One region of the Microbispora sp. H10670 genome, then DNA from elsewhere that is predicted to be linked to it. Evidence: riboswitches for the same ligand, from Rfam matches in the RefSeq annotation. Region 1 holds a riboswitch; each other region holds the start of a gene.
What was found. Region 1 has a riboswitch for cyclic di-AMP ahead of HHX33_RS03775 (CHAP domain-containing protein). Riboswitches for the same ligand answer to the same signal wherever they lie in the genome.
Positions count from the first base shown of each region.

Region 1 (6,988 bases):
CGGACCCGGTGGTCCGGCCCTCCCCCGAAGGCCGTGGAGGTCAGCGAGCCGAGACGCCGACGAAGATCTTGCAGGTGGGCTCGAGCGTGTGCCACCGGCCGTCGAATCCGGCCGGCATGAGGAACGCCGCACCCGGGCCGAACTCCACGCGCCCGCCGTCGGCGTCCTCGATCGCGACCCGGCCCGTCTGGATCACGCAGACCTCGTCGTAGGGCCAATGCCGAATCCGCACGGAGCCGGGTTCTCCCACCTAGGCGCCGGCGACCGAATGATCAATTGGCAGGCGGGCGCGATGCTCGACCTCGTCCCACCCCTCGCTGACCTCGTCGTAGTCGCCCGGAGACGGAACCACGGCGGTTCCGGTCCCTGGAACGAGGACCTGGATCTGTGTGATGGCCACGGCGGACCTCCTGCGGGCAGAACACCGGTTGGGCGGTAAAGCTATAGATTGATAGCTTGTGTTGGCAAGAGGGCGGTCCAGACTTGACGGAGGCGTGAACTCGGCCACCCGGTAGGTGACCCGGCAGGGAGAGGACGGACATGGCAGTACGCGGACCGGACGGCGTCACCCGTCAGCGAGCACTTATCGCGGCGTCCAAGCTCTTCGCCGTGCGCGGCTACCACGGGACCTCCACCCGCGACATCGCCAACGCCGTCGGAGTGCGGCAACCGACCATCTACCGGCACTTCGCCAGCAAGGCCGAGATCCTCGCCGAACTCCTCGACGCGGATCTGCTTCCCGCCCTCGAACGCCTCCGCACGGCCCTGGCCGCCGACGGGTCCCCCGCCGCGCGGCTGCACGCCTACCTGCAGGCCGACCTCTACGCCATCCTGGTCCTGCCCTACGACACCCGCGGCCTCTACAACGACGACGTCCTCGAACTCCCCGACTTCGCCGCCCAGGCCGCGAAACGGGACGAACTGCACCGCCTCACCGAGGAACTGATCGCCCAGGCCATCGACAGCGGGGAACTCCAGATCGTCGGCGGCCCGTACTTCGTGCGACGCGCCATCACCGGCCTGATTCTCGAGGCCATGCGCGACCGCGGCAGCGACCCCACTCCGGACCCCGACACCCTCCCCCGCGAAATCGCCGACTTCCTCCTGCGCGGTACCCTCGCCGACCCCACCCGCCTCCCGGACGTCCAGCAAGCAAGCGCGCTCCTGCTCGATCAGTGGAGTTCGGCCCTGACGACCACATGAGCCGCAGTTCCTGCCCGCCGTCGAGACTGGACTGATTTCGCCGGAGGCCTTGCGGTAACGCCGGTGGCCCGAGGCGAGCTGCCAGACTCAGCGGCGGCCGTCGCCGGCAGGCTGGTGATCTCAGCTGTTGCGGGGGACGGCCTCATCTAATCAGCGACACTGGCCTGTGGGAGTACTTTCGCGCCCCGTTCGACTCCCCGGCTCGAGGGCTCGGACGGCACCGACCTCAGCGCGGTCTGCACCGACCACGGCCCCGCGTGAGCCCACACTCGCCGGACCAGTGGCCCCAAGCTCGGGAGGTCTTACGCCTCTGCCTCCTGCACGCCACCGCCGTCGGGGAAGGCGGGCCGGTCGGGGATCTCGCAGAGCTGTCGCGGACCTTCGGCCGGCGTGGAGGAGGAGATGGAGATCTTCTTGTCCTTCACGGTAGGCCTTGCGGATCTGCCCGCCTGCGCCGTGGCAGATCTTGCGGGCGAGCCGGTGCCGGGACTCCTGGACGGTGAGCTGCTTGTTCAGCCTGCAGCGGTAGGTGTCGTCGATCGGGTCCAGGATGGACAGCAGGTGCAGGGTCTTGTCGATCCGGCCGGACTCGGCGAACGCCTGCCCGAGCGGGGTAGGCCGGCCGGATCGGCAGCCCCGACTCACCCCAGGTCAGCGAGGCGCGTTCGCTGTGAGCGAACAGAGGTGTGAGCAGAGGAGAAGAAGGGGAACGCGGCAACCCCGGTAGGACGGGCGAACCCGCCCTTTGCTCTCGCCGCCCCGGCGTCTCACCAGGCAAAACCCGACTTGTCATCACTTGACTGGTTTGGACGTGTCTATTACGTTTTGGGCAACTCGGGGCCCACTTGCTCATCTCAGTGGTCAAGAAAGCCCACCTCACACCGACGCGGCCGGCCGATCTCGGCCTGCCGTTCGGCCGCCTAATCCGCGCAAGCGGAGCCGGGGACCCAACCTCTTCCTGGGGTGAATCGGCGTACCTGCCGTAGGGCGACTTCCAGCCCGAACCCGTCAGCTAACCCGGTCGGCGGCATGGAAGCAAAGGGAGTCCGCCCATCATGCACGCCCTCACGACCTGTCTGCGCACGGCCCTCGCCGGCGGAGTCCTCGCCTCGGCCGTGGCGATCGCCCCGCCCGCCGCGCAGGCGGCGGACAACCCGGCGGCCGGCAAGGGCCCGGCCGCCGCGGCCGCGCCGTCCCTGACCGAGATCGCCGCCCGGCTGCCCAAGGTCGGCCCCCAGGACGTCATCAAGCTGGCCGCGAGCCAGGTCGGCATCAGCGAGGACGCCGACGGCGGCGGGACCAAGTTCCAGGAGTGGTACATGACCAGCCCGCGCGCCCGCGAGACCCTCGCGCGGGACGGCGGGGCGCTGGAAGAGTACGAGAACGCCCCCTGGTGCGACATGTTCGTCTCCTGGGTCGGCCAGCAGCTCGGCATCCAGCCGGTCATGGGTTCCGACGCCTACACCGTGGAGCACGCCCGCTGGTTCGCCGACCACGGCCGCTGGGGCCGTACGCCCAAGCCCGGGGCCGTGGTGTTCTTCAGCTGGAGCGGCAGTAAGAAGATCGACGACATCCAGCACGTCGGCTTCGTCGTCAGGGACAACGGCAACGGCACGATCCGCACCGTCGAGGGCAACACCGGCAACGGAGCCGTCGAGGCCCGTACCCGCCCCACCTGGCAGGTCGCCGGGTACGGCTACCCGGTCTACCCCGCCGAACTCGCATCCTGACGAGATCCCCGTAGGAATACTCGACCAAGAAGCCTCAGAGCCGCGGCGAACCCGGGCCCCTGTGACCGGGGTCTCGTGTTCACGACCGCGGCTCTCGGCTTGTGACCGGGTCAGTGATCAGCGGGTTCCCACCACGTCAGATTGGCGGCTGCCTGCGCCACCGGCTCGATGATCTCCCACGCCTCCGCGATCAGCCCGTCGTCGAGGCGCCAGACATCGACGACCACGATCCCCGGCCCGGCACCGGGCAGCCGGCGCCGCGAGCACATCACGACGCGATCACCATCGGCCAGCACATGCTGGATCTCGACCTGCATGCCGGCGAGCGGGACGAGCGCGGCGCGTACGGCGGCGAGCCATTCCGCCTTGGTTCTCGAAGTCGAGTCCGGCCTGTGATGGACGAAGTCGTCGCTCAGCAACGGCGCGAGCGCATCGACGTCGCCCGTCGCGACCAGTGCCGTCAGCGCCCGCTGGACGATGCTCTTGTTGTCTGTGGTCATGTTCTGCGTGGTCACGGGAATGCAGTGTCTCCGTCGATCGCGACGGTGTCGATGAACTCGCATTTCATGGCGCAGCGCGCCGCGATGCGTAGCATCGACGGTCGTGTACACGATCGGGGAACTGTTACGGCAGTGGCGGCATCGCCGGCGGATCAGCCAGCTCGATCTCGCGATCGCCGCCGACGTCTCAGCCCGTCACGTCAGCCTGGTGGAGACCGGCAAGTCCCACCCGAGCGCCGACATGATCCTCCGGCTCGCCGATCAGCTCGACGTGCCGTTGCGTGAGCGAAACCGGCTGTTGCTCGCCGCCGGCTTCGCGCCCCGCTACGCGAAGCGACCGCTCAACGGGGACGCGCTGCCGGCGGCCTGGGACGCGATCGCGCGGGTGCTGCGCGCCCACGAGCCGTACCCGGCGCTGGTCATCGATCGTGGATGGAACATCGCGATGGCCAACCGAGCCATCGACCCGTTCCTGGCGAATGTCGCCCCCGACCTGCTACGGCCGCCGATCAACATGGTGCGGCTGGGATTGGACCCGCGCGGGCTCGCTTCCCAGATCGTCAATCTGGCCGAGGTGCGCTCGCTGCTTCGTGCCCGCATCGCGCGTCAGCTCGCCACCGCTCCCGACCCCGAACTCACCGCGCTCTACGAGGAACTGCTGGCGCCCGGCGCCGAGGACGTGAGCCACCCGATCGAGTCCGAGATCGCCGTACCGATGATCTTCCGCTTCGGCGAACGAGAACTACGGCTCTTCTCGACCACCACCACGTTCGGCACTCCGATGGACATCACCCTGGACGAGGTCGCGATCGAGTCGTACTACCCGGCGGACGCGGAGAGCGCCGCCTACTTCACCATGTCCGACGCCGGCGCCGACGCGAGGAGTTGTACCGACCTGCCGACTGCGTAACGCCGGACGCTCGCCCGTTCCGGCGGCAGCGCGGCTGGACCGTCTCGGCGCTCGATGCCGGCGGCGTTGCTCATCGTCAACCTCGGGGCGCCCAAAGCAGAGGAGAGCCCCGTGGGCAAGGTGGTCATGTACAGCTCGGTGTCGGTGGACGGCTTCGTCGCGGACGAGAATGACCAGCCCGGGCCGCTGTTCGACTGGTTGTCCGGCGGTGACGTCCCATTGGACGAGAGCGGCGAGCTTGACGGCGGCCATGGAAAGCTCCCCGTAGGCGGCCAGATACCGCCCCACTGATGGCCGCCGGGTTCCCCGTGGACGGCCAGATATCTCCCCGCTCCTTCCGTACTTGTCCCGGTCGGCGACAGTCGAGCGGGTGAAGAGCAGCAGGGAGATCATGGAGATTCTCGAGGCGTATGACCTCACCGGCAGTTACCGGGCTGCGGCCGAGCTGGCCGGGTGTGACCACCACACGGTGGCCCGTTATGTGAAGATGCGCGCGGCGGGGCAGGCCCCCGAGCAGCGCAAGCACCGGGAACGGGCGATCGATGCCTACCTGCCGAAGATCGAGGAGCTGGTGGTCCGCTCGCGGGGGAAGGTCCGCGGGGATGTGGTGCACAAGCGGATCGTCGCGATGGGGTTCGCCGGCGGTGAGCGCACCACCCGGCGGACGGTGGCCGAGGCCAAAGCGCAGTATCGGCTGGGCCGCCATCGCATCTACCGGCCGTGGGTGGTCGAGCCGGGGCTGTGGCTGCAGTGGGACTGGGGCACCGGCCCGCTGATCGGCGGGCGGCAGACCACGTTGTGGTGCGCGTGGCTGGCCTGGTCGCGATTCCGGGTGGTGATCCCGGTCTGGGACAAGACGCTGCCGACGATCGTCGCGTGCCTGGATACGACGCTGCGCCGGATCGGCGGGGTGCCGGCCTATGCGCTGACCGACAACGAAAAGACCGTCACAGCCGAGCACGTGGCCGGGATCGCGGTCCGCAACGCCGAGATCGTCGAGGTGGCCAAGCATTACGGGATGACGATCCGCACCTGTGTGCCGGCCGATCCCGAGTCCAAGGGCGGCAGCGAGGCGACGGTGCGCATCGCCAAGGCCGACCTGGTGCCCACCGAGGTCAACCTGCTGGGCGAGTATCGGACGTTCGCGCAGTTGGAGACGGCCTGCCAGCAGGTCAACGCCCGGGTGCACCGCCTGAGCCGGCGGGTACCCGAGCAGATGCTGGCCGAGGAACGCGCCCGGCTGCATCCGCTGCCGGCCTCTGCGTTCACCGCGGCGTTCGGCACGACCCGCCGGGTGAACTGGGACTGCACCATCTCGGTGGAGGGCGTGCGCTATTCGGTGCCGCATCGGCTGGTCGACACACGGGTCTGGGCCCGCTTCCACGGCGATGAGCTCATCGTCACCGCCGTCGCCGACGACGGCACCGCCGCAGAGGTGGCCCGGCACCCGCGTGGCAACGCCGGGACGCCGGTGATCGACCCTGCGCACTACCCGCCCCGCCCGGACAAGGATGCCGACCGCACTCCCAAGGCCACCAATCCCGAGGAGGCGGCGTTCTTGATGCTCGGCCCCGGGGCCGCCTCCTGGCTGAGTGAGGCCGCCGCGGCGGGCACCCGCCGGATCCGGGCCAAGATGGCCGCGGCTGTCGCGCTGGCCAAGCTGCATTCGCCCAGTGCGGTCGACCGCGCCCTGGGCACCGCAGCCATCAGCGGCCGCTTCGCCGAAGCCGACTTGTTGTCGATCCTGGACTACCAGGCCCGCCGGGCCGGTGCTGAGCCCACCCGGCCGGGTGAGGACCACAGCCTGCAGCCAGGCACCTCCGCCTGGGCCGCTTTCGGCACCGCCGTTCCCGCCCATGCCGAGCCCGCCCTGCCCGCGCCCGCTGACCATGACGAGGACCTCATCTGATGGCCACCCCGTTGCGCACCGTTCCCGCCTCCGCCGGTGACCCGCTGGCCGAGGCGATCGAGCTGACCCGCCGGCTCAAGCTTCCCCACATCCGCCGGGCTTTGCCCGAGGTCGTGCCCACCGCCAAGGCGCAACGCTGGGACCCCGCTGAAGTGGTGCGCGTCCTGCTCGCCGAAGAGGCAGCCGGCCGGGACCGGGCCAATTTGGCCACCCGCCGCAAACGCGCCGCCTTCCCCACCGGCAAGACCTTCAGCGACTGGGACGACAGCGCATCCTCCATTCCCCGCCCCACCCAAGACGCCCTTAAAAGCCTGGAATGGGTGACCCGCCGCGAGAACCTGTGCATCTGCGGCCCCTCGGGCACCGGCAAGAGCCACTTCAGCGAGGCGTTGGGCCAGGCCGCCGTCGAGGCCGGGCTGACGGTCGTCTGGTTCACCATCGAAGACCTCGGCGCCCTGGTCCGCCACCACCGCGTCGATGACTCCATCGCCCGCGCCTTGGCCCGCATCATCCGCGCCGATCTGATCATCGTCGATGACATCGGCCTGCTACCGGTCTCCCCGGACGCCGCCGAAGGTTTCTACCGCTTGGTCGACGCCGCCTATGAGCGGCGCAGCCTCGCCGTGTCCAGCAACCTGCACCCGTCCGGGTTCGACGAGATCATGCCCAAGACCCTGGCCACCGCCACGGTCGACCGGCTGCTCCACCACGCCCACGTCGTGGTCACCCAGGGTGA
Region 1 is NZ_JABBWW010000002.1:28,721-35,708, forward strand. It holds gene HHX33_RS34865 (cupin domain-containing protein) at 41-232, opposite strand; gene HHX33_RS34870 (hypothetical protein) at 251-400, opposite strand; gene HHX33_RS03765 (TetR/AcrR family transcriptional regulator) at 541-1,203, shown strand; gene HHX33_RS35555 (hypothetical protein) at 1,506-1,628, opposite strand; partial or broken gene HHX33_RS03770 (Tn3 family transposase) at 1,591-1,830, opposite strand; cyclic di-AMP (ydaO/yuaA leader) riboswitch at 2,111-2,245, shown strand; gene HHX33_RS03775 (CHAP domain-containing protein) at 2,259-2,933, shown strand; gene HHX33_RS03780 (nuclear transport factor 2 family protein) at 3,044-3,448, opposite strand; gene HHX33_RS03785 (helix-turn-helix domain-containing protein) at 3,537-4,343, shown strand; gene HHX33_RS03790 (hypothetical protein) at 4,455-4,634, shown strand; gene istA (IS21 family transposase) at 4,714-6,252, shown strand; gene istB (IS21-like element helper ATPase IstB) at 6,252-6,988, shown strand, end outside.

Region 2 (6,988 bases), 340 kb from region 1:
CACCTGCGCCCTGCCCGGCTGTGGGCCGGGTGGGGCGTCTGCGGTCCGTGGCGGGACGCCTGTCGCGTCGTGCGGCGGATGCTCCGAGCAGCCGGGTCACGGACCATGCGACCGGCGTTCAGAGGCCGTGGCCCGGCCGTTTCGCAGGCCAGGTCGCGGGCCGCTTCACAGACGGTGTCGCGGACCCCCTGCCGAGGATCACTCGACGCGTGGACCGGCCTGATTACCGGACGGCTGGGGCTGCTCGACGACGAGACCGGGCCGACGCCGCGGTTCGGAGCGCTCCGGAGTTCTAGACCAGCGGCGGGCTACGGGATCCGACCGTGCGATGCCCGGTCTGCTGCGGGCTGAGGAAGACGTCCTCGTCGTGCCGGACCAGCGCCGGGACGGACGCCGGGGCCGCCAACGCGGCCACAGCGCTCCGCAGCCGCAACGACAGCGGCATGTGCTCTGAGCCGGCGCCCGCGGGCAGGGTGGCGGACTGGGGCGACCACGCCCCCGGCGTCCACACTTCGGCGGCGGCCTGGGGCGCGTGCTGCGCGGGGTCGCCTCCGTACCAGGCGGGCGTCGAGGCGACCAGGGCGAGGCCGAGCATCAGCAGGCCCACCACCCACGTGAAGGCGGTGGACCCGCACATGCCACGTCGTGAGGTCGCCATGAGACCGACCATAGCCCACCTTCGCGAAACGGTCATCTACGTTTTCCGTCGCCCGTTTCTCACCTTATTTCCGCCCATTTTCGAATGATCTCGGCACTTTTCGCCCTACACGATCACGGCACGCGGCGGCTCCGGGCCGGAGCGGCTACGGTGACGTGAGACCGGGTCGTCACGGGAGGGAGGGATCGTGCGAAGCAGGCTGACCGCCGCGCTGCTGCTCCTGCTGCACGCGATCTTCCTGACCACCGGCTTCCTGACCGCCGGCGGCTCGCCCGCCGCCGCTCAGGGCATATCCCAGTCTGCCGGCGGGCTCCGCCTCACGGGCGCGCCCGCCGCCGCGGAGACCGCGGGCGTGCGGGGCGCCGCAGCGGCCTTCGGCCAACCGCCGGCCACGACGGGCACCTCACATCACGCGGCGCGTGCCTGGCCCTCGGCGGTCGGCGACGCCCGCCTCTCGATCACGCGCCTCTCGATCTCCCGCAGCACGACCGCCGCACCTACAGCAGCGCGGCCCACGACCGCCCGCCCTGTAAGGGCGGAGGACACGAGCGCGCGGAACACGACGGCGCGGCACTGGGGGTCGCCCAGCGCGGGGCGGCCCGCGCACAGTGACCAGCCCCGGATCCACGCGGGTCCGGGCGGCCCCGGCGCCACCGCCGGGCCGGTCCTGCCGCCCGCCTCCGCGTCGCCGCGCGGGGGCACCCGGGTCACCCGAGCCGGCCCGGATCACGACGATCGCCCCGCCCAGCGCCCGCGCCGCACGACGGCCGCGCGGGCTCCTCCCTCCACGGCGTACTGAGGCCCTTTTCTCTCCTCGTACCTGCCTGTGGAGGCACAATGTCACGTGCGCCTTTGTGGCGCGCGGTGGCGGCGCTCGCCGTCATCGCCACCTCACTGCTGCTCGCCCTCACCATGGCCCCGCGCCTCGGGCTCGACCTGCGCGGCGGCACCCAGCTCGTCTTCGAGACGAAGGACTCCCCCACGGTCAGGGCGGACGCCGACGCCACCGACCGTGCCCTCGACGTGCTCCGGCGCCGTGCGGACGCCCTCGGAGTCGTCGATCCCACCCTGGTCCGCTCCGGCGAGAAGCGGATCATCGTGGAGCTGCCCGGCGTGCTCGACCCGCGCGAGGCCGCCGAGGTCATCGGCAAGACCGCCCAGCTCAACTTCCACCCGGTGCTCGGCCCGGCCGGGGACGGCGACAAGGACGCGGTCGCCGACGAGAGCGGCCAGAAGCTGAAGCTCGGCCCGGTCGCCCTCAGCGGGGCCGGCGTCACCGACGCCGCCGCCGGCACCGACCCCCAGCTCGGGCCCGGCTGGTTCGTGACGATCGACTTCCGGGAGGCGGGCCCCTGGCGGGAGCTGACCGGCAAGGCGGCCTGCGAGCCGATCGGCGATCCCAGGCGCAGGGTCGCCATCGTGCTCGACGACGAGATCATCTCCTCGCCCCAGGTGAACGAGACCGTGACCTGCGGGGCGGGCATCCCCGGCGGCACCACCCAGATCACCGGGTCGTTCTCCGCCGAGGAGGCGCAGAACCTCGCCGTGCTCGTCAAGGGCGGGTCGCTCCCGGTGCCCTTGGAGCTGGTCGAGCAGCGTACGGTCGGCCCCACCCTCGGCGCCGACGCGATCGCGGCGAGCGCCAAGGCGGGCGTCGCCGGGGTGATCCTCACCGCGGTGTTCATCGGCCTCGTCTACCGCCTGGTGGGCCTGCTGGCCGCGGTCGCGCTGGCCTGCTACGGCCTGATCTCGTACGCGGGACTGGTGGCGATGGGCGCCACGCTCACGCTGCCCGGCCTCGCCGGGTTCGTCCTGGCGATCGGCATGGCCGTGGACGCCAACGTGCTGGTCTTCGAACGGGCCAGGGAGGAGTACGGCGCGGCGCCCCGCCGGGGCCTCAAGGCCGCCCTGGACCGGGGGTTCAAGAAAGCCTGGAGCGCGGTCGCCGACTCCAACATCACCACCCTGCTCGCCGCCGGGCTGCTTTTCTGGCTGGCGTCGGGGCCGGTGAAGGGCTTCGGCGTGACGCTGGCGATCGGCGTGCTCGCCTCGCTGATCTCGGCCATGCTGATCACCCGGGTGCTCGCCGCCGCCCTGATCGGCAGGTTCGGCCCGGGGGTGTCGGGCCTCGGCTCGATCGGCCGGGTCAGGACCTGGCTGACCCGGCGGAACCCCGACCTGATGCGGGCGGGGCGGCGCTGGCTCGCCGTCGCGGCCGGGCTGCTCGTGCTGGTGGGCGCGGGGCTGGTCACCCGCGGCCTGAACTACGGCGTCGAGTTCACCGGCGGGCGGATCGTGGAGTTCGGCACGAGCAGGCCGGTCGACGTCGCCGCGGCCCGGCAGGCGGTGTCGGACGCCGGGTTCCCCACGGCCGTCGTGCAGCGGTCGGACGACGCGATCTCCGTACGGACCGGGCAGATCACCGCCGACGACGTCGTCCGCGTCGAGGAGGCCCTGGACCGGCGCGTCGGGGAGGTCACCAAGCAGCGCGACGAGCTCGTCGGGCCGAGCCTGGGCGCGGAGCTGCGCCGCAACGCGCTCATCGCGCTCGGCGTCGCGCTCGCGGCGCAGCTCGCCTACCTGGCGTTCCGGTTCCGGTGGACGTTCGGCGCCGCGGCCGTGGCGGCGCTGTTCGTGGACGCGGCCGTCGTCGTGGGCACGTTCGCCTGGCTGGGCAAGCCGATCGACGGCGTCTTCCTCGCCGCGATGCTGACGATCATCGGGTACTCGGTCAACGACAAGGTCGTGCTCTTCGACCGGGTCCGCGAGCTGTGGCCGGTGTCGCGGGGGACGCCCTTCGGGCGGGTGGTGAACACGGCGATCCTGCAGACCGTGCCGCGTACGGTGAACACGGGGCTCGGCGCGCTGTTCATCCTGGCGGCGCTGGCGGTGTTCGGCGGCGACTCGCTGCGCGACTTCGCGATCGCCCTGCTGATCGGCATCGTGGCGGGCACGCTGTCGTCGTCGTTCGTGGCGGGGCCGGCGGCGATCGAGCTGGAGAGGCGCGCCGGTCAGCCGCCGCCCGCGCCCGCCGCTCCGCGTCGCCGGCCCGTGGCCCGCGACGGATCGGGCGCGGTGGTCTGATGTGGTCAGGGATGGTCTGAAAGCGGTCTGAGAATGGTCCCGGGGCGGGCGGCGCCCGCCCCGGGACCACGGAGCCTCAGTGGCGGCCGAGGGCGCGCAGCTCGAGAGGGCTCAGCGCGGAGACGTTCTGGTCGATCGGCGAGTCGGTGTACTGGTGGATCGCCCAGCTCTTCCAGTCGGCCGGCGGGGTGATGTCGCCCGGGTTCCGGCTGTAGTGGGCCACCCACAGCGGATAGTCGCCCAGGCCGCGGCCGTACTTGTCGGCGAAGTTCCAGCCGCTGTAGAACATCGGCCGGACGCCGGTCTTGGCGGTCACGTACTCCAGCCATTTCCTGGCCCAGGCGTTGACGCGCTGCACCGACTGGCCGTCGGCGGTCTCCAGGTCGAGCACGAGGATGTCGCCGGGCTTGCCCGGCTGCGCGTTCACCACCCGGAGGAAGTGGTCGGCCTCGGCGATCGGGTCGTTGGAGGGGTGGCCGTAGTGGTAGACGCCGCGGACGATCCCCTTCTTGTCCAGCTCCCGCCAGTGCCGGGGGAAGGACGAGTCGACCCAGTCCAGGCCTTCGGTCGCCTTGATGAAGCCGAACTGCGCCCGGCTGTTGATCCAGTCGTGGTCGGCCTCGTAGCCGGAGACGTCCTGGCCGTACGTGTGCGGGTTCGCGTAGGCGGGAGCGGGCGCGGCCGCGGTGGCGGCTAGCGTGGCGGCGGTGAGGGTGGCCGTGCCGGCCGTGACCGCGAGTGCCGCCGCGGCGAGGGCGGCGCGCAGGCGGCGGGCGGAGGGCCGCCCGGCGGGAGAGAACCTGATGGTGGGCATGACGCGGTTGAGCTCCTTGCTTCCATGCCGCCTACCGGGTTAGCTGACGGGTTCGGGCAGGAAGTGCCCTACGGGCGCATCTGGGGGCCTGCGCGCCGATTCACCCCGAGAAGTGGGTCCCCGGCTCCGCGGAACGCGGATTCGGCGGCCGCGCGCACAGAAGAGCGCACGGTCCGGGCAACGACACGGCAACGGAGGCGACGCGGATGTCACCGGTACCCATGCCGTGGCACCTAAAGGTACATACAGCTCAACAATGGTGTAAACCTGACAAAACCTGTTTTTACCTGGGAAGACTCGTCATGCAGGCCGCCCCGTTGGACGGGATCCCGTGCGGCGCGGCGCCGAGGGGGTTTGTAAGTTCGTGACCTGAGCGCTGAGTCACCGGACCAGAGCCGCACCAAAGGCACACCGGAGCCACCGGACCGCACGCGAGAGGTGAACCCATGACCGCAGCTTCCGCCGGCCCCGGCCTCGGCGACCCCGGCTCCGGAGACGCGCCGCCGCCGTCGCCCGCGGAGTTCCGCCGCGCGCTCGGGATGTTCGCGACCGGCGTGACCGTGGTCACGGGTCTCGACGACGGCGATCCGGTGGGGTTCGCCTGCCAGTCGTTCGCGTCGGTGTCCCTCGAACCACCGCTCGTGCTCTTCTGCGCCGACCACAAGGGCCGCGCCTGGCCGCGGATCAGGAAGTCCGGCCGCTTCTGCGTCAACGTCCTCGGCGAGGAGCAGGTCGACGTGTGCGCCAGGTTCGGATCGAGCAACGGCGACAAGTTCGCCGGGCTCGCCTGGGACCTGTCCCGCTGGGGCACGCCCGCCCTGCGGGACGTGCTGCTGCGCGTCCACGGCGAGGTCCGGGAGGTGCACGTGGCCGGAGACCACGACGTGGTGATCGGCCTCGTCCGCGAACTCGAACCCGTCCATCCGGAGCAGCGGCCGATGCTGTTCTTCCGCGGCAGGTTCGGCGTGTACCACGACGACCCCGCCACGGCGCTCGGGCCCAACCTGTGGGGCTGGGGCGACCACTGGGGATGAGGCCGCGCGGGGGGCGGGGCCGTGACCTGCCGGTGACTTGATAGCCTGCCTGCTCCGCGAGTTCGGCGGACAGGCGGTGAATCGGGGGCCTGATGCGGGAGGGGCGGGTACGGCTCGGCGGAGCGCTGGACACGGCCGGGATCCTGTTCGCCGCGATCTTCTTCTGCCTGTCCCTCACTCCGTCGCTGCTGCCCCGCTCGTGGCCGCTGCAGGGGATCATCGCGGGGGTGCTGACCGCGACCGGATACCTGGCCGGCGTGACCGCCGGCGCCCTGGCCCGCCGGAGCGCCGCCCCGGTCGTCCGGCGGTATGCCGGGGCCCGGTGCGCGGGATGGCGCGAGGGGTGGCGCCGTACAGGACGGCGGCGGGTCCGCCGCCTGGTCGCGACGTTCGGCTGCGGGCTGGGCGCCGCGTCGCTGGTCCTCGGCGTACGCGCCCAGAGGGCCATCTACCCGCTGATGGGGCTGCGCCCGCCGGAACGGCTCGGCTATCTCGGCGTGCCGTTCGTCGCGGCGGCGGTGTTCCTGCTCCTGCTGGCCACCGCCAGGGCGCTGCGCGTCGCCGCACGGGCGCTCGGAGGCGTGCTCGGCAGGTGGATCCCCGCCACGGCGGCGCGGCTGGCCGCGACGCTCGGCGTCGGCGTGCTGGCCGTCCTGCTGACCGACGGGATCCTCACCGAGGCCCTGCTCAGAGGGGCCGACAACAGCTTCGCGGCGATCAACAGCGAGACCGCGCCCGGCACCTCGCGGCCCCGGTCCGCCGCCGTCTCGGGCGGCCCCTCCTCCCTGGTCTCCTTCGCGTCGCTCGGTTTGGAGGGCCGGGCGTTCGTCGCCGGCGCCCCCACCGTCGGGGAACTCAGCGGTTTCACCGGGCGGCCCGCGCTCCCGCCGGTCCGGGTCTACGCGGGGCTCGACTCCGCCGCGACCGCCCGTGAGCGGGCCGCCCTCGCCGTACGGGAGCTCGACCGGACCGGCGCGTTCCGCCGGACGGTGCTGTGCGTGATCACGACGACCGGCACGGGCTGGGTGGACCCCCAGGCCGCCGCCGCCCTGGAGTTCATGTACGGCGGGGACACCGCGCTGGTCTCGATGCAGTACTCCTACCTGCCGAGCTGGCTGTCGTTCCTGGTGGACCGCGAGCGCGTCACGGCGGCCGGGCGCGAGCTGTTCGGCCAGGTGTACGCCCGGTGGTCGCGGCTGCCCGCCGGTCACCGGCCCCGGCTGCTGGTGTTCGGGGAGAGCCTCGGGGCGTTCGGCGCGGAGTCGGCGTTCCGCGACGACCGCGACCTGCGCGAGCGCACCGACGGCGCGCTTTTCGTCGGGCCGCCCGACAGCAGCCCGCTGTGGCGGCGGTTCGTGGACGGCCGCGACCCGGGCAGCCGGGAGGTGCTGCCCGTCT
Region 2 is NZ_JABBWW010000002.1:370,318-377,305, forward strand. It holds gene HHX33_RS05385 (hypothetical protein) at 293-658, opposite strand; gene HHX33_RS05390 (hypothetical protein) at 846-1,457, shown strand; gene secD (protein translocase subunit SecD) at 1,496-3,742, shown strand; gene HHX33_RS05400 (glycoside hydrolase family 25 protein) at 3,819-4,556, opposite strand; cyclic di-AMP (ydaO/yuaA leader) riboswitch at 4,570-4,713, opposite strand; gene HHX33_RS05405 (flavin reductase family protein) at 5,003-5,590, shown strand; gene HHX33_RS05410 (alpha/beta hydrolase) at 5,683-6,988, shown strand, end outside.
Region 2: another riboswitch for cyclic di-AMP. It lies ahead of HHX33_RS05400 (glycoside hydrolase family 25 protein); the one in region 1 lies ahead of HHX33_RS03775 (CHAP domain-containing protein).

Region 3 (6,988 bases), on a different contig from region 1:
TGACCTTCGTGAAGGACGTCGAGACCCGTGGCATGCGCCACTGCGAGACGACGGCGCTGGGGGTGCTGTTGCGGCACGAGGGGCTCGATCTGTCCGAGCCCATGCTGTTCGGGCTGGGGTCGGGCCTGTCCTTCGTCTACTGGGACAGCAAGGCCATGCCGATCCCCTTCCTCGGCGGCCGGGTCAAGCCGTTCGAACTCACCAGGAACCTGGCCGCCCGGCTGGAACTGACGCTGGCGACCGAGGAGACCACCTCGTCGCGCAAGGCGTGGGAGAACGTGGCCTCCCGCGTCGACGCGGGCCGGCCGGTCGGCCTCCAGCTCGACTGCTACCACCTGGACTACTTCCGCTCCAAGGTGCACTTCGGTGGTCATGTCGTCGCGATGTACGGCTACGACGAGCACGAGGTCTACCTGGTGGACACCGACCAGCAGGGCGGAGCGGTACGCACCGGCCGGGACGGCCTCGCCAGGGCGCGGGCCGAACGCGGCCCGATGACCGCCAGGAACCGGTCCTTCACCATCACCCTGCCGGCCCGCCCGCTCAACTGGCAGGACCACATCATTCCCGCCATCCGGGACTGCGCCGACGCCTTCCTCGCCGCTCCCATCGCGAACCTGGGCCACCGCGGCATCGAGAAGGCCGGCAAGCTGGTGCCCGGATGGCTGCTACGCGCCGCCGAGCCGCGGCGGGACCTGCCGCAGGCCGCTCTCCTCATGGAGAAGGGAGGAACCGGCGGCGCCCTGTTCCGCGCCCTCTACCGCGACTTCCTCGACGAGTGCACCCGGCTGATCGACGACGGCGGCCTCCGCACCGGTCACCGCCTGTACGCCGAGGCCGCCGGCCTCTGGACGGAGGTGTCCGTCCTGATCGCGAAGGCGGGAGAAAGCGGTGACGCGGGACACCTGGAGCAGGCCGGGGTCATCCTCCGCGACCTATCGCGCCTGGAGGAGGACGCCATGCGGGTGCTCCGTCAGCTGTAGGGGATCGGGTCAGTTCCTCCGCTGGAGGAGGAGCGTGACGAACCCCAGGATGCCCCGGTAACCGCGCAGCCACATGTCGCGGTGCTCCAGAGCCGCCGTGCGAGCGTCGTCGGCGTCCGGGCCGGAGTGCTCGTTGGCCCAGCGCAGCAGCGTGCCCGTCCAGGACCACTCGTACTCGTCCCATTCGGCCAGGTCGCTGGTGTACGCGTGGACCACGTCGAAACCGGGGGACTCGGCGGCGGCGACGGTGCCGGGCAGGTCGAGGAACTCCGACTTCGCGGCGCCCAGCCGGGTGAGCGCCTCCGCGGTCGGCTCGCGCTCCCAGAATCCCTCGCCCACCAGTGCCAGCCCGTTCGGCCGCAGGTAACGGCGGACGTGCTCGACGGTCGGGACGAGCCCGCCGAACGCGTGCGTGGCTCCGACGCAGAGCACCAGGTCGTACTGCTCGGCGACCGGGAAGTCGGCGGCCGGCCGCTCGTGGAACCGGATGCGCTCCCAGACGCCCTGGACCTCGGCCGCCTGCTCCGCCGCCTTGAGGCCGAGCGCGGAGATGTCCACACCGTCGGCGGTCGCGTCCTGGTAGAGCGCCAGCGCGCGCAGCGTCCAGGCCGCCTCGCCACAGCCGAGATCGAGGATTCTCGCCCCCTCGGCCAGCCGGGCCCGGCGCAGCAGCCGGGTCACGTTGGCACCGGAGACCGGCGCGGCGATGGGGTGGTCCCGATGAGCGAGATGGCTGATCAGCTGGCGGTCCATGGCCCAATCCTTCCGCATCCCCGAACCCTTGCGGCAAGCCGAATCCGCCCTTACGGGCGGCGCCGGGACGACCGCCGGCGTGCCGCCGGCCTGGCCGGCCCCCGGCGGGGACGCGGTCACGTGTGACCGGACGTCCCCGCCGGGGTGTCGTCCACGACGCCGGGGTCACACGCCGGGGCGTACGGCGGTGACGAAGTTGCTCCTCCAGTAGCCCTTGAGGCGGTCGACCCTGACCACCGCGCCGGAGTGGGGAGCGTTGATCACTTTCTTGTTCCCCATGTACATGCCCACGTGGCCGCCGCCACTGGTGAAGATGAGGTCGCCCGGCTTGAGACGCGCCAGGGAGACCTTCTTCTTGACGGCGTTGAGCATCGACCACGTCGTACGCGGGATCTTGACGCCGGCCTTGCGCCAGGCGAACTGGACCAGCCCGGAGCAGTCGAACGCCCCCGGGCCCGTGGCGCCCCAGACGTAGGGATCGCCGATCTGCTTTTTCGCCACCTTGATGGCGAGTTCGGCCTTCTCCTGCTGGACAGCGGCCTTGGTGAGCTTCGTGTTCACGGAGGACTCCGCCGTGGAGGCCGTGGGAGCCTCTCCGGCGTACGGGGTGAACGCCGTGACGGGGGGCTCGGGCGGGATGGCCGTCGAGTCCGGGGGCGGGGCTGTCACGGTCCCCGTGACGGCGCCGGCGGGCAGGGCGCCGAAACCTGCCAGGGAGAGGGTGAGCGCTGCGCTACCGACCGTGACGCAGGCAGCGCGAAGCAGAGTGGTGGGGTTGGCGGACAGGGGGATCTCTCCTAGGGTCTTCCGCTTGCGCCTACCGGGTTAGCTGACGGATTCGGGCAGGGAAGTCGCCCTACAGCGCTTACGCGCCGATTCACCCCGGACCTTCGGATGGAAGGTCGATTGGTTCCCCGGCTCCGAGCCTCCTTGCTGCACGGATTCGGCATCACCGGCGCCCAGGGGGGCGGGAGAGGGCATGGCGCCGGTGACAGTGGATGCGCTTTCCGAACACGGGCTGGCCGGGTTCGTTGGGCAAGGAAACTACCAAGGCGCGCCGTATTGCCGCAAAGGGGGCAAATAGGATTATGACCGCATAAAGGGGTCATAAAGCGAGGAGCCGCAGGTCAGGGCGGGTGTGGTAGGCGGAAACGTGACGCTCGTCACACCGGCTGATCGGCCTTCCGCAGGTCGCCAAGGCGCGCGAAACCGGCCGATGGGTGTCTTCCACCGGCCGCGGGCGATCCCGAAGCACCGGCCACGCCGTCGGTGCACGGCGTGGCGAGGTCAGGCGGTCACTGCGTACGCCAGAACGTGCCGTTGGCCGAGGGGTCGTCGGGGTCGCCCTGCGGGACGGTGAAGCCCGCGCCCCACATCGTCGTCGTTCCCGGCCTGCGGGCGACGGAGAACACGACGGCGTCGGTGCCGGACTTCCGGAGGAGCCGGGCCTGTCGCCACGTCGAGCCGGTGACCTGCCACAGGGTGGGGTTCCAGTTGCCCTGCAGGACCCAGACGCCGCCCCTGCCGTCGGGCTCCACCTCGGTGTACGGCTGGGCGTTGGCGGAGCCGATGGAGACGGTCCACGACCTGCCGTTCCAGTGCATGACCAGGGTGCGGCCGAAGTCGACGTCGTCGCCCTGCTCGTCGGCGCCCTCCCAGCTGACCCCGCCGACGACCCACACGTTCTTCGATCCCACGACCGCGATGTCCTGGATGGTCACGACGGCGTCCGGCGCGGGAAGGGCGAGCGCCGGAGCCGGGACCAGGGTCCAGGACGTCCCGTTCCACCGCATGATCGAGGGACGGTTGCCCTTGACGCCCGCCGCCCAGGCCACGCCGGCCTTGTACGCGTCGACGGCGGAGGCGCGGCCCGGCAGCCGGACGCTCTTCCAGGAGGACCCGGTCCAGTGCCTCGCCGTGGCGGCCGTCCCGGCGACCGCCCAGACGTCCTTCGCGCCCGTCGCGTCGGCGTCCGTCGCCGAGAAGCCACTGCCCAGGGCGATCGTGGTCCATCCGCGGCCGTTCCAGCGCGCGGCCCTGCCCTCGCCGAAGACCCACGCGTTCGTGCCGGAGGTGGCCGTCACGGCCCGCAGCTCGTACGGCGGGCTGTTCGGGATGACCCGCCAGGATCGGCCGTCGAACCGCTGGACGAGACCCCGCTGCCTGCCGTTCACGACCCGGTGCCCGGCCGCCCACACCGACCCGTTGCCCAGGACCGTCACGTCGTTGAGCACGTCGTCCCCGGGCAGCGTGTTCACCCTGACCGGCTTCCACGTGGGCGCGGGCGCATCCGCCTGGCGGCCCTGATAGCCCAGGTGGCCCTGGTGGGCCGCACCGGACGCGGCCACGGGCGGCACGCTCGCCAGGCCGAGAACCATCACCCCTGTGACGACTGCGGTACGCATGACGCTCCCCTCCGTTCGCCCATATGACGTCCGATCGAGGACATTCGTTCACCGGGCGGCCACGCGACTTCCGGCGCGGGCGCGGTGGAATCGGCCTGTCCGCGTGCGAAAACGACAAGTAAGATTGCCGGTATGGCAAACGACGACGCCGCCGTCCTGGCCTCCGTCGGTTCCCGGCTGCGTGCGCTGCGCAGGCAGAACGGCAGCACGCTGAGCCGGCTCGCGGAGTCCACCGGCATCTCGGTCAGCACCCTGTCGCGCCTGGAGTCCGGCGAACGCAAGCCCACGCTGGAGCTGTTGCTGCCGCTGGCGCGGGCCTACCAGGTGCCGCTCGACGAACTCGTCGGCGCGCCGCCGGTCGGCGACCCCCGGGTGCGGTTGAAGCCCATCAGCCGCTGGGACTCGACGATCGTGCCCCTGACCCAGCACCCCGGCGGGCTGCAGGCGTACAAGATGATCATTTCGGTGGAGCGCTGTGATCCCGAGCCGCGTACGCACGAGGGCTACGAGTGGCTCTACGTGCTCAACGGAAGGCTGCGGCTGGTGCTCGCCGAACACGACCTCGTCCTCAGGGCGGGGGAGGCCGCGGAGTTCGACACCCGGCTGCCGCACTGGTTCGGCAGCACCGGCGAGGCGCCGGTGGAGATCCTCAGCCTGTTCGGCACCCAGGGCGAACGCATGCACGTCCGGGCGAAACCACGCGGCGCCCAGGAGACGCCCGCTGAACCGTCTCAAGGACGAACCGCCGCTTTCCGCGCATAATGGGGACACCTGCAGGCGATCAAGGAGCGACGATGCGGCTCGCGCGGTGGTCGAACGCTCCCGGCCGGGGACGATGACCGGGTGAGGAGAGGCCGATGGGCCATGGCGGCGGCTCTCGGGCTCGCCTGCCTGGGCGCGTGCGGGTCGGTGACGGCCTCCTCCGGTGTGGACATGGATCACCTGCGGGAGCTGGGGGTCGCGCCCGACCTCGTCTATCTCGTCGATCTGCCGGGATACGAGATGGCCGAGCAGTCCATGGGCGGGATCAACGAGGAGGGGTTCGGCGTCTTCTACACCGCGCCCGGCGGACGTCAGGTGGAACTGCGGGTCGACCGGGGCGCCTTCGATGACGACGTGTGCCGGAGCACTCCGATCAACCTCGCCACGCCTCCGGACGCGCTGGTCCTCTGCGTCCACGACGAGGTGGGCTGGTATCGGATGGCCGGTGACCGCCACGAGTACGTCGCGCTCAGGGGAGACGTCCTCATCAAGCTGAGTGGAGGGGTGACGGACGTCGGCCGGGCGGCGCTGAAGGCGGCCGTCGCCGGGGCGCGCCGCGCCACCGGCGACGGGAAGGCCGGCACCGCGCCGCCCCGCGTGCCGGTGGAACGAGGCGACCTGCCCACGGCGGGCGACGGCGCGCCGGACAACGAGGTCGGCCCGGGTGGCTGACCGGCGGACGGGCAGGTTTTCCGCCGCGTCGCGGAGCTGAAAGTTTCACACCACGCACGGGTACGGAGGTCCCGGTCGCGGCGCTCCGGACACAGTTCAGGACGGGTGGCCCGGGCGCGTGACGCCGCCGTGGCGCGGGCCCGGAACCTTGACCATCCCGCCCGCATGGGATTGGCTCCGCGCCGTGGCGATGTCCACGGTCGCCGCGGCACGCGTTGACGGAGACGAATTCCGTACAAGCGGGTGAACGGAATCGTGCGCCCGTGATTGTTAACGCTAACAATTAGGTAGTACTTGTCGCCGCTGAACGTGTCGATGCGCAAGTCGCGTGGTCACTACCCCAGGAGGTGAGTATGGGATCGGCGTTCACCCTTCGGGCCCGGCTCAGGCGTGGTGTCGTCTGGATGGCGGGCCTGTTGTGCATGGCGGCGTTGCTGCCGGCCACGACGGCCAAGGCGGACAACCCCATCGTGCAGACGATCTACACCGCTGACCCGGCCCCGCTGGTCTACAACGGGCGGGTGTACCTCTACACCGGTCACGACGAGGACGGCTCGACCTACTTCACGATGAAGGACTGGCGGGTCTTCTCCACCACCGACATGGTGAACTGGACCGACCACGGCTCCCCGCTGAGCGTGGCCACCTTCAGCTGGGCGAAGTCGGACGCGTGGGCGGGCCAGGCGGTCTACCGCAACGGCAAGTTCTACTGGTACGTCCCCACGACCAACCGCTCGACCGGCCGGATGGCCATCGGCGTGGCCGTCTCCGACAGCCCCACCGGCCCGTTCAAGGACGCCATCGGGCGCCCGCTGGTCGAAAACGGGGAGATCGACCCGACCGTCTACATCGACGACAACGGGCAGGCCTACCTGTACTGGGGCAACCCGAACCTGTGGTACGTCAAGCTGAACAGCGACATGATCTCCTACTCCGGCAGCGCGACCAAGGTCACCTTGACCACGTCGGGCTTCGGCACGCGTAACGGGGACGCCAACCGGCCGACGCTGTTCGAGGAGGGGCCCTGGTTCTACAAGCGGGGCAGCCTGTACTACATGGTGTTCGCGGCCAAGTGCTGCTCGGAGTTCATCGCCTATTCGACCTCCTCCAGCCCGACCGGGCCGTGGACCTACCGCGGCACGATCATGTCGACGCAGGGCAGCAGTTTCACCAACCACCCGGGGATCATCGACTACAACGGCGGGTCGTATTTCTTCTACCACAACGGCGCGTTGCCGGGCGGCGGTGGTTATACGCGGTCGGTGGCGGTGGAGAAGTTCACCTACGGCTCTGACGGGTCGATCCCGACGATCAACATGACCACGACCGGGGCGCCGCAGATCGGCACGCTCAACCCGTACGTCCGGCAGGAGGCCGAGACGATCGCGTGGGAGTCGGGTGTGGAGACCGAGG
Region 3 is NZ_JABBWW010000001.1:95,443-102,430, reverse strand. It holds gene HHX33_RS00465 (BtrH N-terminal domain-containing protein) at 1-983, shown strand, start outside; gene HHX33_RS00460 (SAM-dependent methyltransferase) at 993-1,736, opposite strand; gene HHX33_RS34805 (C40 family peptidase) at 1,902-2,297, opposite strand; cyclic di-AMP (ydaO/yuaA leader) riboswitch at 2,536-2,695, opposite strand; gene HHX33_RS00450 (hypothetical protein) at 3,032-4,141, opposite strand; gene HHX33_RS00445 (helix-turn-helix domain-containing protein) at 4,274-4,903, shown strand; gene HHX33_RS00440 (hypothetical protein) at 5,006-5,575, shown strand; gene HHX33_RS00435 (family 43 glycosylhydrolase) at 5,929-6,988, shown strand, end outside.
Region 3: another riboswitch for cyclic di-AMP. It lies ahead of HHX33_RS34805 (C40 family peptidase); the one in region 1 lies ahead of HHX33_RS03775 (CHAP domain-containing protein).

Region 4 (6,988 bases), on a different contig from region 1:
CGCGCAGTGCGGCGCGGTAGAGGGCGACCAGCCTCCGCTCGCCGAAGCGGGCGGCGATGTAACGGCAGGCCAGCCAGGCCTCCTCGTACGCCTGGGCGGGCCTGGCGGCGAAGTCCGCGGGTTCCGGCAGGCGGGCCAGGGGCGTCCCGGCCGCCGGGCCGGCCCCGGTACCGGCGGACTCGGTACCGGCGGACTCGGTACCAGCGGACTCGGTACCAGCGGACTCGGTACCAGCGGACTCGGTACCAGCGGACTCGGTACCAGCGGACTCGGTACCAGCGGACTCGGTACCGGCGGACTCGGTACCAGCGGACTCGGTACCAGCGGACTCGGTCCCGGGCGCAGCACCGGGCTCGGCGCCGGCCTGCGGGGCGCCTTCCGCTCCGGCTCCGCCGCCGGCCCGCGGGTCCGCGGCCAGCTCCGCGGCGAGTTCGGCCGCGACCACATGAACGGGCAGGCCGCTGTCGAGGTAGCCCACGTAGTCGGCGAAGCCCTCCAGGAGCCACATCGGCACCGCGCGGGGCCCGGAGGCCGCGACGTGCGTGAGCTCGTGGGTCACGACGACCTGGCGGCCGATCGCGGACAGGCGGGCGAACGCGGCGGGCTGCACGATCACCCGGTCACCGGTCGCGACGGCCGCCAGACCGCCGACCACCGCGGGGGCGGCCAGGGCGGCCGCCTGCTCCTCCGTGCGGGGCACGAGGATCACCGCGCCCCCGTGCTCTCCCCAGACCCTCGTCACCGTGCGGTCGGCCCGGCCGGCCAGCCGGGCGACCTCGGCGACCAGCCTTCGCGGCGCGCCGACGACGACGGCGCGTTCACCGCGGGCGACGGAGGCCCCCGTCCACATGCCGGGCTGCTCGCGCACGGCGGCGCGGGCCTGGGACAGCAGGGGCGACAGGGGGTCGGGCGGCGCGGCGGCGGCCGTACCGGCCAGCAGCGCGGCCAGCACGACGGCCGCGGACGCCGACCGTCCGCCGCGCGTCCTCACCAGGCCCTCGGCGCTCGCGAGGGCCTGCCGTACGGGATGGGCGGGCGCGGCGCCGGCGGGACCGAGGCCATGGGGAGCATCGTAACGAGGGAACGCCACGGCTCCGCCCACCTGTGAGGGGGGACGGAGCCGTGGAGCGGCGCCGGCGACGACGGGCTCGGCACCGGAGGGACGGATCAGGCGCCGGGGCGTACGGCGCCCACGAAGGTCGCCCTGCGGTAGGAGTCGAGCCTGTCGATCCTGACCCGCGTGCCGCTGTGCGGGGCGTGGATCATCCTGCCGTGCCCGACGTACATGCCGACGTGGCCGCCGCCGCTGGTGAAGATGAGGTCGCCGGGCTTGAAGTGGCCCCAGGACACCTTCTTCCGCACGGCGCTGCGGATGGACCACGTCGTGCGCGGCAGCCGTACGCCGGCCTTGCGCCAGGCGTAGGTGACCAGGCCCGAGCAGTCGAACGAGCCGGGACCGCTGGCCCCGTAGCGGTAGGGGTCGCCGATGTGCTTCCTCGCGGTCCTGACCGCTCGCTGCGCCTTGGCCAGCTGGAGCGCGGCCCGGCTGAGCTTCTTCCGCTTGGCGGCCGCCTTCTTCGTGGACTTCTTCGTGGCCTTCTTGGCCGCCGCGGTGGTGGCGGCCCTCGTGTTCGTCTCCGTGGTCACCTTGATGACCGTGACCGTCACCGGGTCTGCCGACGCCGGCTGCGCACCGGCGACTCCCACGGATGCCGTCAAAGCGGCACCCCCAAGGGCAATTCGGGCAAGGCGGGACAGGCTAGCGGGGGTGGTAGACAGGATCTCTCCTTGGATCTTCCGCGTACGCCTACCGGGTTAGCTGACGGGTTCGGGCGGGGAAGTCGCCCTACGGCGCGTGGACGCGCCGATTCACCCCGGACCTTCGCGAGGAAGGTCGATGGTTCCCCGGCTCCGTGCCTCCTGACTGCACGGACTCGGCAGGTCGTCGGCGCCCGGAAATCCCCTGGGGGGAGCAAGTAGACGGACGGCGCCGGCGACGGTGGATGACGCGGGCCCGGCCGGCCAGACCGGGCTCGCCGCGGCGAGGCGTGCTCACCGCGGCCCAGAAGCTACCCAGATCAGGCGGCTCCCGGCAAAGCCGCCCCGGCGCATAAAGATCGGATAACGACGGCCGCGCGCGAGAAACCGCAGCTTACCCACGTCACAGAAGACCAAGTGTGACTCTGCTCACATCAGCCATCGCAATGTCCAAATAAGGCACTTAGCTCACAGCCGGAACAAAGATCACATCGCGGGCTCAGGGGCGGACGGCGCCGATCGCGTGGTAGTCCGCCAGTGTGACAATCTTCACAACGTCGCCGGTCTGCGGAGCGTGGACGACCTTGCCGTCCCCCGCGTACAGGCCCACGTGGCCGAAGCCCGCGTGGAAGAGCAGATCGCCCGCCTGGAGCGCGTCGAGCGACACGCGGCGGCTCGCGCCCCACGCCCACTGCTCGTAGCTCGTACGCGGCAGGCTGACCCCTCCCGCCGCCCAGGAGGCCTGGACGAGGCCGGAGCAGTCCCAGGAGTCCGGCCCGCTGCCCCCGTAGCGGTACGGCTTGCCGACCTGCTTGTAGGCGAACTGGAGCGCCGACAGGGCGTTGCCCGACGCCGGGCCCTTGTAGGCGACGCCCGCGCTGTTGGGGTTGCCGGGGTTGTAGGTGCCGAGCGAGCGGAGCAGCTTCATCTGCTCGTTGACGAGCTTGTCGACCTTCTTCTTCTCGTCGGCGAGCTCGCCCCTGACCTTGGTGGCCTCGGCGTAGACGGCCTTCGTCTCGTCCCGCCGGTCCTTCAGACCCTGGATCGCGCCCTCGTACTGCTGGAGCCGCCCGATGCGCTCGGCGGAGATGTGGTTGTACGTGGCGAGACCGCTGAGCATGGTGTCGGGATCGGGGTTGTAGAAGACGCCCCACGTCCCGATGCCGCCCACCTGGTAGCTGCTGACCGCCATCGTCACCAGCCCCGAGCGCAGCGCCTCGACCCGCGCGTTCTGCTTCTTGTAGTCGTCGTTCAGCGCCAGGTACTTCTTCCTGGCCGACTTCCACTTCTCACTGGCCGCGTTGTAGCGGTCCACGAGTTTGTCCGCCTGCGCGTTCAGCCGGTTCAGCTTCGCCTTGGCCTGGGCAAGGGTGGGCTTTGGATCGGCCTGCGCGCCCGTCAGCGGCGTCAGCAGGACCACGGCGGCCAAAACGGCGGCCACCGGCACACGCCCTTGCACTCGGGCCCCCTCGGGATCAACGAAACCTGCGGCGCGACTCTATCTAGGCGATCTTGACGCTTCAACCTATTCGCAGCTATTCGCGGCAGTCATCACTCACCGGATCGACTCTCGTACGGAGCGTGCCGGACGGATCAGCCGCGGCCGAGACGCCGCAGCAGCAGGAGCGAGGGCACCGGCCGGGCGCCCATGCGGCGCACGGACTCGGCCACCTCGCGGTCGGAGGAGACGACCGCGATGCCGCGCCCCGGCGGCTCGGCGCGCACGAGCGTGCGGATCAGGTCGTCGGCGATCTCGCCGGGCGCGCTGAACATCACCCGCACCCCGCGCGGCGCGGAGACCTGCACGGGCCCGTTCAGCTCGGCGCCGTCGAAGACGCACGTCACCTCCACGCGCGCCTGCACGGCGAGGCCGCCCAGCCCGGTGAGCAGGCGGGCGCGCTGGTCGGCGAGGGTCAGCGACGGATAGCCGGTCTTGGTCACGTTGTAGCCGTCGACGATCAGGTGCAGGTTGGGGAGGGCGAGGAGCTGGTCGAGGAGCTGGGGGTCGTCGTTCGCCAGCGCCCGCGCGGGCACCGCCGTCACGCCGGGCTCGCCCGGCACGACCGCGCTCACGTAGTCGGCCGGCCTGTTGATGGTGGTCGGCAGGCCGAGCTCCTTGCGCAGCCCCGCGGCGGCGTCCTGCAGGGCGTCCAGCAGCACCCGTACGCGCGCGTCCTCCATGCTGCGGCCCTCGCGGGCCGCGCGGCGGTTGGCCTCCAGCTGGCGCTCGGTGTCCGCCAGGCGCTCCCTGAGCCTGCGCAGCTCGGTCTCCGCAGCGCCGTTGGCGCTCGCCGACCTGGCTCGCGCCTCGGCCGTCTCGGCCTCCAGCTCGGCCGCCCTGGCCTCGGCCGCCTTGACCCGCTCACGCGCGTCGTGCAGCTTGCGTCTCAGGTCGGAGTTCTCCGCGCGGGCCGCCTTGAGCTGCTCGCGGACCCGGTCGATCTCCTCCTTGGCGGACGCGCGCTGCGCCGCGAGCTGCTCGCGCAGCCGCGTCTCCGCCTGCTCCCGCTGCGTGCCCGCCGCGGCCGACTGCTCCAGGTCGGCCCGCGCCTGCTCGACCAGGTCCGGCCAGCCGGGCGGCCGGGTCAGATAGGCCGCCGCCGCGACCAGCACCGGCTCGGCCGCCGGCGGCACCGTCCCCTCGGCGAGACTCGCCACCAGCTCGGGCCAGGCCGCCTCCAGCGCCTCGGCGACCTGCTCGCGGAACTCCTTGTCGTTCTCCAGCTGGGCCGCGATCGGCGCGCTGCCCAGGCGGGCGCGCTTGCGCGGGTCGAACCTGGCGATGCCACGCAGCGGCGGCGGCACGGACGCGGCGGGCATCGTGCCCAGCACCTGCGCCGCGACCTCCACCACGTGTAAGCGGACCTGCTCCGGCAACGGACGAGACAGGCCTTCTCCGGCTGAACTCATCTCGTCGCTCCTCGGCCGTGTCCTGCAGACCTGTCGCCGGCCGGGATCGCCCGGCGGCGCCTCGCGGTGCTGTCGCCCCCGGTGTGAGAATCCGGGACCGGGCTCCACGAGGCGAGGCCTCGCGGCGCGCCGGTCCGGCGCCCCTCACGCGGCAAGATCTGCGAGACAGTCCTCTGTTCTTGTCCTTCTTCAAGGGTACGGCCGTCGCACCGCGTCCATGTCCTGTTCATGATCTGTCACCGGGCCGGGCGGCGGTCCGCTGGCGCGTGCCACGGTCCGGTCCGTACGCTCGTCGGCGTGTTCACCCCGCCCTACCCGATCATCACCCCCCGGCTGGTCCTGCGTCCCTTCACGGAGGCGGACCTCGACGACCTGCACGCCTTCCACTCGCTTCCCGAGGTCACGCGTTACCTCTACTGGGACGCCCGTACGCGGGAGGAGACGAAGGCGGCGCTCGACCGGAAGATCGCCTGCGCGAGTCTCGGCGCGGACGGCGACGCGCTCAGCGTGGCCGCCGCGCTGAGCGGCGGAGGGCCGCTGATCGGTGACCTCACGTTGTTCCTGCGCAGCCGGGAGCACCGCCAGGGCGAGATCGGCTTCGTCTTCAACCCGGCCTGCCAGGGCCGGGGCCTCGCGACGGAGGCGGCCCGGGAGATTCTCCGCATCGGGTTCGAGGGCCTCGGGCTGCACCGGATCCACGGCAACTGCGACGCGCGCAACACCTCGTCCGCCCGGTTGATGGAACGGCTCGGCATGCGCCTGGAGGCCCGTCTGGTCGAGAACGAGTTCTTCGCCGGCGCGTGGAGCGACGAACTGATCTACGCGATGCTGGCGCGCGAGTGGCGGGCGTCCCCCGCCGCCTCCCCCGGGCCCGGAGCCTGACGCGCGCCCGCCCGCCTTCGGCCCCGGGCGGGCGGGAAATGAAAGAACGGGCCGCTCGTTTCAGGCGTTCCCGCAACACACTGCGCGGAATAAGTTTGACGCGTTGACTAACTCCCCGGTGAAACTTACGGTACGGGCACTTCGAACGCGGCTCCGCGGCGGCGGGGGGCCGACCGGCCGTCGCCGGTCGGGGCGGGCATCTCCCGGGCCTCGACACGGCGTCACACGTCACTGAGGAGATTCGATGCGCCTCACCATCCCCCGGGCCCGTGTGGCTCGCCTGGCCGCCGGGGCGGCGGCGGTCACCTTCGCCGCGGCGGCACTGGTCGCCACGGCGCCCGCCCAGGCCGCGACCGGTTGCGCCGTGACCTACACCGCCGGCGAGTGGTGGCACGGGTTCAGCGCGAGCATCACGATCCAGAACTCGGGCAGCGCGATCAACGGCTGGACCCTCGGGTTCGCCTTCCTCGACCCCGGCCAGAAGGTCGACGTCGGCTGGTCGGCCACCTACAGCCAGAGCGGGCAGAACGTCACCGCCACGAACGTGGACTACAACGCCGCCATCGCCACCGGCGACTCGGTGATGATCGGCTTCAACGGCACCTGGTCCGGCGCCAACCCCAACCCGACCTCGTTCACCCTGAACGGCGTCACCTGCACCACCATCAAGGTCAGCCCGAGCGCGACCCCCACGCGCACCCCCCAGGCCACCCCCACATGGACGCCGTCGTCGACCCCGACGTCGACGCCCACGTCGACCCCCACGTCGACCCCGACGTCGACCCCCACGTCGACGCCGACGTCCACGCCCACGGGGCCGTCCGGCTCCGCGCTTTACGTGTCGCCGAGCGGCTCCGCCGGCGCGTCCGGGACGATCTCGGACCCGACGACGCTCGCTTCGGCGATCACCCGCGTCGCCGCCGGCGGGACGATCTACCTGCGCGGCGGGACGTACAACCTCTCGCAGACGGTCACCATCGCGGCGGGGAACAACGGCACGTCGAGCGCCCGCAAGAAGCTGTCCGCCTACCCCGGCGAGACCCCGGTGCTGAACTTCTCGGCGCAGAGCCAGTCCTCGTCGAACCGGGGACTCGCCCTGAACGGGTCGTACTGGCACGTCTACGGAATCGTCGTCCAGCGCGCCGGTGACAACGGGATCTACGTCGGCGGCAGCAACAACATCATCGAGCGCACAGTGACGCGGTTCAACCGGGACACCGGGCTGCAGCTCGGCCGGATCGCCTCCGACACCCCCCGCGCCCAGTGGCCGTCCAACAACCTCGTCGTGAGCTCGGAGTCGCACGACAACGCCGACTCCGACGGCGAGGACGCCGACGGCTTCGCCGCGAAGCTCACCGTCGGCAACGGCAACGTCTTCCGCTACGACGTGTCCCACAACAACATCGACGACGGCTGGGACCTCTACACCAAGACGGAC
Region 4 is NZ_JABBWW010000012.1:182,144-189,131, forward strand. It holds gene HHX33_RS19075 (hypothetical protein) at 1-1,090, opposite strand, end outside; gene HHX33_RS19080 (C40 family peptidase) at 1,168-1,719, opposite strand; cyclic di-AMP (ydaO/yuaA leader) riboswitch at 1,790-1,950, opposite strand; gene HHX33_RS19085 (C40 family peptidase) at 2,258-3,199, opposite strand; gene HHX33_RS19090 (NYN domain-containing protein) at 3,352-4,668, opposite strand; gene HHX33_RS19095 (GNAT family N-acetyltransferase) at 4,966-5,550, shown strand; gene HHX33_RS19100 (cellulose-binding domain-containing protein) at 5,795-6,988, shown strand, end outside.
Region 4: another riboswitch for cyclic di-AMP. It lies ahead of HHX33_RS19080 (C40 family peptidase); the one in region 1 lies ahead of HHX33_RS03775 (CHAP domain-containing protein).